One region of the Streptomyces sp. NPDC050732 genome, then DNA from elsewhere that is predicted to be linked to it. Evidence: riboswitches for the same ligand, from Rfam matches in the RefSeq annotation. Region 1 holds a riboswitch; each other region holds the start of a gene.

Region 1 (3,264 bases):
CCTCCCCCAGGCCGCCCCTTGAGCGCTCCTGGCCCAGCCTGACGAGTCCGCGCAACACCTTCAGGTGCGCGTCCGTGCGGCGCTGCGCGGCGCGCGCCGCGGCGAGCGGTTCGAGCAGCGTCCTGACCTCCAGGAGGTCGGCGGCCTCCTGTTCGGTGGGCTCGGCGACGCAGGCGCCCGCGTGCCTGCGGGTGACGACGAAGCCCTCGGCCTCCAGCGTGCGCAGGGCCTCGCGCACGGGCACCCGGGAGACGCCGTAGCGACGGGCGAGGAGTTCCTCGGTGAGCCGGCCGCCCCTTTCGTGGACACCGGCGACAATGTCGTCCCGAATGGCCGTGCATACCGAGTGCGCGGGAACGCTCATGATCGGACCTCCGCCTTAATCCCCGCGAAACGCGGTCGACCGACGCTCATTCAGTGACTCTATTGCAGAGCGTCGGCATTTCCGACGGCGGGCCGGAATCCATGGATATCTTTTGGCCAAGGGCGGAACGAACGAGGGCAACGCGAAAGCCCCGGCTCTGGGCGAGCCGGGGCTTTCGGAACTGTGCGGGGGTCCGCCGTCCGTCAGACGTTGACGCCGTGCGAGCGGAGGTACGCGACCGGGTCGATGTCCGAGCCGTACTCCGCGCCGGTGCGGGCCTCGAAGTGGAGGTGCGGGCCGCTGGAGTTGCCGGTGGAGCCGGAGAGGCCGATCTGCTGGCCGGGGGTGACCGTCTGGCCCACGGTGACGCCGAGGGACGACATGTGGCCGTACTGGGTGTACGTGCCGTCGTTCATCTTGATGACCACGTTGTTGCCGTAGGCGCCGCCCCAGCCGGCCTCGACGACGGTGCCGGAGCCGACCGCGTGGACCGGGGTGCCGGACGCCGCGTGGAAGTCGACACCGGTGTGGCTGCCGGAGGACCACATGGCGCCACCGGTCTGGTAGCCCGTGGAGACGTACGAGCCGCTGATCGGGGAGACGTAGGCGTTCAGGCGCTTGCGCTCGGCCTCGCGGGCGGCGCGCTCCTTGGCCTCGCGTTCCTTCTTGGCCTTCGCCTTGGCCTCGGCCTCCGCCTTGCGCTTCTCCTCGGCGGCCTTCTTCTTGGCGGCCTCTTCGGCCTTCTTGGCGGCAGCGGCGTCGTCGGCGGCCTGCTGCTGCGCCGCGGCCTGCGCGTCGATGCTCGCGGCGAGGGAGTCGCCCACGGATATCGCCTGGGTCAGGCCGGTGTGCTCCATGGCCGCTTCGTCGGGGGCGGCGAGCGCCGGGGCCGCGAGGCCGCCGATGACACCGGTGGTGGTGAGCGCGGCGACGCCGGCGACGTTCGCGGTGGTACGCGTGAGGCGGCTCGGACGACGGTGCTTCCCGGTGGCACGGGTGAACGCCATGTGGCGGGTGATCCTTTCCTTCCTTCTCGCCTACCGGGTTAGCTGACGGGTTCGGAGCAGGAAGGTCTCCTACGGATCCCTCACCTCACGGCAAGGTGCCCGATTCACCCCAGGGGACATGTGGGTCCCCGGCTCCCCTGGCTCGCGCCGTACGGGGACTCGGCGATGACTGTCCGGTGCCGCGGGTGCGGCGTACTGCGCGACGAACAGCCGGGTCGACGCTAAACGGGCCGCCTTCAATCGACAAACAGAAGTCGTCTTTTGTAGCGCACGCCACACGGCAGACAGGCAACCACCATACGAATTCGGACATATGAGGACCCCGGCGCCCGAAGCGGTCACCAGGGTCCCGATATGTCCTGACTGTCACTCAGCCTGGCCTGTAACTCAGCCTGGTCTGTCGCTCAGCCGGTGACCACACTCACTTCGCCGATGCCGAGCGCTCTGACGGGCTCCTCGATCTGCGCGGCGTCCCCGACCAGGATCGTCACCAGACGGTCCGCCGGGAAGGCGTTCACGACGGCGGCGGTGGCCTCCACGGTGCCGGTGGCGGCCAGCTGCCGGTACAGCTGCGCCTGGAAGTCGTCCGGCAGGTTCTGCTCGACCTGGTCGGCGAGGGTGGCCGCCACGGAGGCCGCCATCTCGTACTTGAGGGGGGCGACGCCCACCAGGTTCTGCACGGCCACGTCACGCTCGGCGTCCGTCAGGCCCTCGGCGGCGAGGACGCGCAGGACCTTCCACAGGTCGTCCAGCGCCGGTCCCGTGTTCGGGGTGTCCACGGAGCCGCTGATGGCGAGCATCGCGGCGCCCGAGCCGTCCGGCGCCGAACGCAGGACCTGACTGAACGCCCGTACGCCGTAGGTGTATCCCTTCTCCTCGCGCAGGACACGGTCGAGACGCGAGGTGAGGGTGCCGCCCAGGCAGTACGTACCGAGAACCTGGGCCGGCCAGACGCGGTCGTGCCGGTCGGCTCCGATGCGGCCGATCAGCAGCTGCGTCTGGACCGCTCCGGGGCGGTCCACGATGACGACGCGGCCGCGGTCGTCTGCGGTCACCGGCGGCACCGGGCGCGGCTCGCCCGGGGAGCCCGTCCAGGCGCCGACGGTGTCCGCGAGGACGGCGTCCAGGTCGGTCCCTGCCAGGTCGCCGACCACGACGAGGGTGGCCGTGGCGGGGCGGACGTGCTTCTCGTAGAAGGCGCGCACCGCCGCCGAGTCGATGGCCGCGACCGTCTCCTCGGTGCCCTGGCGCGGACGCGACATGCGCGAGGTCGCGGGGAAGAGCTCCTTGGAGAGCTCCTTGGCCGCGCGGCGCGCCGGATTGGCGGCCTCGTGCGGGATCTCGTCCAGGCGGTTGCGGACGAGCCGCTCGATCTCGCTGTCCGCGAAGGCGGGGGCCCGCAGGGCGTCGGCGAGCAGGCCGAGCGCCTTGGGGAGCCGGGAGACCGGGACTTCGAGGGAGACGCGTACGCCGGGGTGGTCGGCGTGCGCGTCCATGGTGGCGCCGCAGCGGTCGAGCTCGGCGGCGAACTCCTCGGCGGAGTGCTTGTCGGTGCCTTCATTGAAGGCCCTCGCCATGATCGTGGCGACGCCGTCGAGGCCCTCGGGCTCGGCCTCCAGGGGCGCTTCGAGGTTGATCTCGACGGCGACGACCTGCTGACCGGGGCGGTCGCAGCGCAGCACGGTGAGGCCGTTGGGCAGCGTGCCGCGCTCGGGCGCCGGGAAGGCCCAGGGCCTGGCGGGGCCCGCCTGGGGCTGGGGGTGGAACTGCATCGTCGCGGCCTCGGTCACTTCGCCGCCTCCTCTTCTTCCTCAGCGGCCTCTGCGCCCTCGCCGGCGGCAGTCACGGGTTCGTACACGAGCACCGCGCGGTTGTCGGGGCGCAGGCGGGCCG
Region 2 (3,264 bases), on a different contig from region 1:
GTCTGCCCGCCACGTCCTGCCCGAGTTCACCGAACGCACCAGTACGGGGGCGCGGACCATGGACCCGTACTCCAAGCTGCTCGAAGAGCGGATCGTCTTCCTCGGCACCCCCGTCGACGCCACCTCGGCGAACGACGTGATGGCGCAGTTCATGCACCTGGAGTACCAGGCACCGGACCGCGACATCTCGCTGTACATCAACTCCCCCGGCGGCTCGTTCACCGCGATGACCGCGATCTACGACACGATGCGGTTCGTCAGCTGCGACGTGGAGACGATCTGCCTGGGCCAGGCCGCGTCCGGCGCCGCCGTGCTGCTCGCCGCCGGCACGCCCGGCAAGCGGTTCGCGCTGCCCGGCGCACGCGTCCTGATCCACCAGCCGGCCATCTCCGAACCCCTCCAGGGCCAGGCCACGGACCTGGCGATCCAGGCCGATGAACTCCTGCGCACAAGGCGGCAGTTGGAAGAGCTGCTCGCACGGCACACCGGGCAGAGCCCGGAGCAGATCACCGCGGACATCGAGCGGGACAAGATCTTCGACGCCCCGGCGGCCCTGGAGTACGGGCTCGTGGACCGGATCATCCCGAGCCGCAAGGCCTCGCTCGCCGCGCGCGACCCGAGGTGAGCCGCCGGTGCTGCCGCCCGAACTGCCCCCTTTGCCCGCCCTCACGCACGCCGAGGCAGAGTTGATCGACCGGTATCTCGAAGTCGTCGACCTGCTCGGCCGCATCAATCCGGCGCGCGCCGAGCACACCTACGGCGGCCTGCGCGCCGCCCAGGCCCTGGTCGGCCGGGCGACCGCGCTGCGGGACGCGCTCGCCCTCATGCACCAGCGGGGCGAGACTGAGGTGCACGCGCCCACGCTGGCCCGGGCGCTGCGCGTCCTCGACGGCGAGCGGCGGGCGGGGCGACTCACCGTGCCGCCTCCGCAAGGCTCCTGAAGCCCCGTCGGCCGCCACGCTCCCGACATCGGAACCGTCCGGGGCGACTTCGAAACGGACCAGTCGGGCTACCCCGGACGGCGTACCCGGGCGTCGTCATCCGCGCGGTCCGAAGTTGCGTCCAGCGAGTACAGCATGGGCGGAATCGGGCATTCCGCTGCTGGTCGAGCGGTCGTCAGAGAGTGCGGCGGAACGTCGAATTCGGCAGTGTCCACCTGAACAGGTCAGTCGTGAGGAGCCTCACAAAACACCGTTTCGACTCGGTTTTCGGACCTGTTTCGGGTCAAGATCCCTTCCGACGACAAGCCCCCGCCACAGCGGCGGGGCGGTCCGGGCGGACGCCGAGTCCTGCCGCCACCCGGATGACCGGTCGACATCGGTGCAACGGCAGGAGTGGAGGACCCAGGTACGACGGGCCCGTCCGGGAAGTCCGGACGACGCCCTTGGGGTGAAGCCGCAGAGCACGACGCGGCCGGGCATCTTCGCCTGCCCGAACCCGACAGGTCATCCTTCACAGGCGGCTGACGAAGGGTTGCGCATGACCGCGCTGAATCATGTTCCGTCGCTGCTCAGCAGGACAGGGGCCGCATCGGCCCTCACGCTCGCCGTGGTAGGCGGCACCGTCATGGCCCCCGGGCTCACGTCGGAGGCCGAGGCAGCGACACACGGAACGAAGGCGCTCAAGATCGCGGCGTCCAAGAAGGGCTCCCCGTACGGCTACGGGGCAGCGGGACCCAACCGGTTCGACTGCTCGGGGCTGACGCTCTACTCGTTCAAGAAGACGGGCAAGAAGCTGCCTCGCACGGCCGCCGCGCAGTACAACAAGACCAAGCACATCTCCAGGTCCCAGCGGACCCGTGGTGATCTGGTGTTCTTCCACTCCGGTCGGAACGTCTACCACGTCGGGATCTACGCGGGTAACAACCGCATCTGGCACGCCCCCAAGAGGGGGACCGTGGTGCGCCTGGAGAAGATCTGGTCCAACAGCGTCTGGTACGGCAGGGTGCGCTGACCGCACCGTCCAGCGCGGCGTCCGTGGACGGCGGCCGAGCCCGTCAGCGGGCGTCGTCACGCGAGCCGCGCTGGACAGGTGCCTGCCAGGGCAGCGCGATCCACACGGTCTTGCCGCCCTCGTCGGTGGGGCTGACCGAGAGCCTGCCGCCGCACTCGGCCGCCAGCCAGCGGATGATGACCATGCCGCGGCCGTTGTCCTGCTGGACGGCCGCGGGGAGCCGCTTGGGGTAGCGGGGGTGGCTGTCGGTGACACCGATGCGCAACTGTTCGTCGCGGTCCAGTTCGAGGTCCACGGTGAAGGTGGGCGACTGGCCGAGCGTGTGCTGCACGGCGTTGGTGGCGAGTTCAGAGACGATCAGCCTGATCGTGTCGGCCACCTCCGCGTCACCTGGCAGGCCCCATTCCGCGAGCGCGCGGGATACGAATTTCCGGGCGGCGGGGACCGAGACAGGATCGCTCGGCAGGGTGACGGAGGCTTCCTGGTGGTCTGCCATGGCGACGTTGTCCCTTTCCCACCGGGACCGGTCTCCGGCTCGCGGCGGATGACTCGCTGACAGTCCCGGACTGGTGCTTCGCGCCAGCCTGCCACTCCTTGGCCGGTCACGGGTGGCGATCCACCGAGATGTGCATATATCTGTCGCTCGAAGCGGTGAACTCTGCTACGGCAGACCGTATTTGGGCGGGAGAGCGGTACTTCCTCTAATCTCGCCTACTGCCCTGCCCTGCCGCCGGGAGATCCGACGGCTCCGTCCGAAAGGAGACGGGCATGCAGTACGGCCCGGCGGTGCGCCGTCGTCAGCTCGGCGCCGCCCTGCGTGCCCTGCGCGGTCACGCGGGACTCACCAGCAGCGAGGCCGCCGCCAAGGTCGGCTGGCACCAGTCCAAGGTGAGCCGGATCGAGACGGGCCGCAGTGGCGTGAAGGCCGCCGACGTGCGGCTGCTGATGGAGGCATATCAGGTCAAGGATCCGCAGCGCAGCGAGCTGCTCATCGCGTTCGCCGGCGCCGACGACCCGGGCGCGGGACGTCATCACTGGTGGAAGGCCTATCGCGATCTGCTGCCCGCCACCTACCGCGATTTCATCAGCCTGGAGTCGCAGGCGAGCTGGGTGCGCACGCTGGAGACCTCCGTGGTCCCCGGTCTGCTGCAGACCTCCGAGTACGCACGCGCGGTGACCCGGGCCGCGCTCGGCGAGCTGCCGGAGGAGCAGGTCGAGGCGTTGGTGGAGGTCCGCCTCGCCCGGCAGGACGTGCTGCGCTCGGATCCGCCGCTGCGGTTGAGCGTGGTCATGGATGAGGCGGTGCTGCGG
Region 3 (3,264 bases), on a different contig from region 1:
CCGCCCGGCCCGCACCAGGTCGCAGCCTCCTCCCGCTGCGGGAACCCTGGGTGGAGCGCGGTCATGGGCGCGGAGTCGGCGGGAGACAAGCGGTGGGGCAGCGAGGAGGACCCGACGACGGGAGGGTCAGGGGGGCCAAGGGGGCCAGGGGTGCCACCGGTCCCGAGCGTGCCTTCGTGCGGGTCCTGCCGCTCCTGCTGCTCATCGTCGGGGTCTGCTACGACGCCGCGACCCCGCCGGAGTTCACCGCCGCCCCGCTCTTCACGGCCGCCCCGCTGATCGCCGCTCCCTTCTACTCGCTGCTCAGTACCGTCCTGACCGGCGCGGCGGCCACCGGCGCCGTCCTCTTCCTGCACTACGGCAACGGCGTCAGCAGCCATGTCGAGGTCGTCACCGAAGTGGTCACCGTGGCGACCGTCGCCGCCCTCGCGATCGTGATCAACCGTGTCGTGCGCCGCGGCAACGACCGGCTCGCCATCGCCCGCTCCATCTCCGAGGCCACCCAGCGCGCCGTGCTGCCCGCGCCGGACCCGCGCATCGGCGGGCTCGACATCGCGGCACGGTACGAGGCCGCGCAGGCGGACGCGTTCATCGGGGGCGATCTGTACGCGGTGCAGGACACCCCGCACGGCGTGCGGCTCATCGTCGGCGACGTACGCGGAAAGGGCATGGGCGCGGTCGCGGCGGTCGCCGTCGTCATCGGTGCCTTCCGGGAGGCCGCCGAGCAGGAGGCCACCCTGGAGGCGGTGGCGCAGCGCCTGGAGCGGGCGCTGGCGCGCGAGGGGACCCGGCGCGACGGTCTCGACGCGTTCGAGGGGTTCACCACCGCCGTCCTCGCGGAGATCCGGCACGGCGAGGGTTCCGTACGCCTGATCAACCGCGGGCACCCGCCGCCGCTGCTGCTGCGCGGCGACGGGCGGCTGTGCGTCATGTCGGCGAGCGAGCCCGCGCTGCCGCTCGGCATGGGCGACCTGGGGGTCTGGCCGGACCGGGCGGACGAGTCGGAGTTCCCGCCCGGCGCGACGCTGCTCTTCTACACGGACGGCCTGTCGGAGGCGCGCGACGCGGCGGGGGAGTTCTACGATCCCGCGGCGCGGCTCGGCGGGCGGATCTTCCCGGGCCGGGGCGGCCCGCACGCGCTGCTCGCCGCCCTCGCGGGGGAGGTGCGGCGGCACACGGGGGGCGCCATGACGGATGACATGGCGCTGCTCGCGGTGCGGCGGCCCGCCACCGGCGATCCGGAGGTCACCACCGGTGACTGAAGTGCACCACTCCGCATAACAACTGACACACGATCAAGGAAATGTAAAGCTCCGGTGTTTGAAGATCGGGGGCCAACTCGACCCGGTCCGCACCCTCGTGTCCCGGTACGTACGGCCGATGAGCGTTAACGATCAACCCGAACGGCTTGGAATACGGACCCCCTGTCTATTAACGTTCGATAACGCAGCGCGGTCGTCCCAGCCGTCACTAGAGACGGCTCCGCGCGCACGCGCCTAATCCCGCAAGGGAGCCGGGGAACCACCAACTTGGGGTGAATCGGGCAGCTGTGCCTCCGTGCCAGGTGTTCGTAGGAGACCTTCCTGCTCCGAACCCGTCAGCTAACCCGGTAGGCGAGAAGGAAGGAAAGGAGCGCGCCCCAGTGGCGTCCAACCGGCCTGCCCCCCGAGCCGTGTACGTGCCGAATGACGACGACTTCGGCTCGTACGACGAGGGCCCCCTCGAATCCTTCGAGGAGTGGAACCCCACCGAGGAGTCCATCCGTCCCGTCCGCGGCAGGCACCGCGTGCACAAGAAGAGCGGCGGCGGGCTCGCCCGCAGCTCCACCGTGCTCGGCGTGGGCGTCATCGCCGCTGTCGGCGCGGGCGGCATCGCCACCGCGCAGGACGGCAAGCCGCCGGTCTCCATATCCCTGCCCGACCTGCCGGGCGTGGGCGCCGTCGCGGACTCGCTGCCGGCCGCCGAGTCCCTGCCGGGCGTCGGGTCCCTGATGTCCGACGACACGCCGGAGACGACCACGGCCGTGGCCGCCGCCCCGCTCACCGCCGCCGGTGTCAGCACCGCCGACGCCCAGCAGGGCACCACCGACGCGGGCGAGGCGCTGCGCGCCCGCATCATGCAGCAGGCCGAGAACCAGCAGGAGCAGGCGGACACCGCCGTGCGGACGGCGGCCGAGGAGGCCGCGGTCAAGAAGGCCGCCGAAGAGGCGGCCGACCAGCAGAAGGCGGCCGAGAAGGCGGCGGACGCCGAGGCCGCGGCCAAGAAGAAGAAGGAAGAGGAGGCCCGGAAGGCGAAGGCCGAGGCCGAGCGCCTGGCCAAGCTCGCCAAGAGCTACGCCATCCCCACCTCCTCGTACACCCTCACGTCGCACTTCGGTGACGCCGGTTCCATGTGGTCCTCCGGGCACCACACGGGTCTGGACTTCGCCGCTCCCACGGGTACCCCCCTCAAGGCCGTGCACACCGGCACCGTCAAGGAGGCCGGCTGGGCGGGCGCGTACGGCTACCGCACCGTGCTCGAACTGGAGGACGGCACGGAGGTCTGGTACTGCCACCAGTCCTCGCTCAACGTCAGCGCGGGCCAGAAGGTCAACACGGGCGACGTCATCGGCCGCGTCGGCGCGACGGGCAACGTCACCGGTCCGCACCTCCACCTGGAGGTCCACACGCCCGGCGGCTCCGGGATCGACCCGCTCGGCTGGCTGCGGAGCAAGGGCCTGAACCCCTGACGTGACCCCGCTGCCGGCCCGGTGAACGGAATTCGGTTTCCGGTGGCGGTGTTGAGGGACGTATGACTTCTCTTCGCCAGCTTGGCTCTTCCGACCTCGAAGTGTTCCCGCTCTCCCTCGGCGGCAACGTCTTCGGCTGGACCGCCGACCGGACGGCGTCCTTCGACGTCCTCGACGCCTACACCGCGGCCGGCGGCAACTTCATCGACACCGCCGACGTCTACTCGGCCTGGGTGGAGGGCAACCGGGGCGGCGAGTCCGAGAACCTCATCGGCGAGTGGCTGGCCGAGCGCGGCAACCGCTCCGACGTCGTCATCGCCACGAAGGCCGGCGCCCACCCCGAGTACAAGGGCCTCTCCGCGACCACCGTCAAGGGCGCGGTCGACGCCTCGCTGCGCCGCCTCGGCACCGATTACATCGACCTCTACTACACCCACTACGACGACCCGTCGGTCCCCGTCGAGGAGATCATCGGAACGCTCGACGGGCTGGTGCGGGACGGCAAGGTGCGGGCGATCGCGGCCTCCAACATCACC

The links. Region 1 has a riboswitch for cyclic di-AMP ahead of AB0H82_RS15350 (M23 family metallopeptidase). Riboswitches for the same ligand answer to the same signal wherever they lie in the genome.
Positions count from the first base shown of each region.
Region 2: linked by a shared signal. The riboswitch ahead of AB0H82_RS04660 (C40 family peptidase) and the one ahead of AB0H82_RS15350 (M23 family metallopeptidase) in region 1 are both predicted to bind cyclic di-AMP.
Region 3: linked by a shared signal. The riboswitch ahead of AB0H82_RS13035 (M23 family metallopeptidase) and the one ahead of AB0H82_RS15350 (M23 family metallopeptidase) in region 1 are both predicted to bind cyclic di-AMP.

Region 1 is NZ_JBFAHP010000014.1:152,527-155,790, reverse strand. It holds gene AB0H82_RS15355 (GntR family transcriptional regulator) at 1-364, opposite strand, end outside; gene AB0H82_RS15350 (M23 family metallopeptidase) at 568-1,371, opposite strand; cyclic di-AMP (ydaO/yuaA leader) riboswitch at 1,384-1,546, opposite strand; gene AB0H82_RS15345 (pitrilysin family protein) at 1,776-3,161, opposite strand; gene AB0H82_RS15340 (pitrilysin family protein) at 3,158-3,264, opposite strand, start outside.
Region 2 is NZ_JBFAHP010000003.1:268,113-271,376, reverse strand. It holds gene AB0H82_RS04670 (ATP-dependent Clp protease proteolytic subunit) at 1-625, shown strand, start outside; gene AB0H82_RS04665 (hypothetical protein) at 633-941, shown strand; cyclic di-AMP (ydaO/yuaA leader) riboswitch at 1,300-1,476, shown strand; gene AB0H82_RS04660 (C40 family peptidase) at 1,480-1,953, shown strand; gene AB0H82_RS04655 (ATP-binding protein) at 1,997-2,449, opposite strand; gene AB0H82_RS04650 (helix-turn-helix transcriptional regulator) at 2,722-3,264, shown strand, end outside.
Region 3 is NZ_JBFAHP010000012.1:10,399-13,662, reverse strand. It holds gene AB0H82_RS13040 (PP2C family protein-serine/threonine phosphatase) at 177-1,262, shown strand; cyclic di-AMP (ydaO/yuaA leader) riboswitch at 1,484-1,631, shown strand; gene AB0H82_RS13035 (M23 family metallopeptidase) at 1,679-2,728, shown strand; gene AB0H82_RS13030 (aldo/keto reductase) at 2,791-3,264, shown strand, end outside.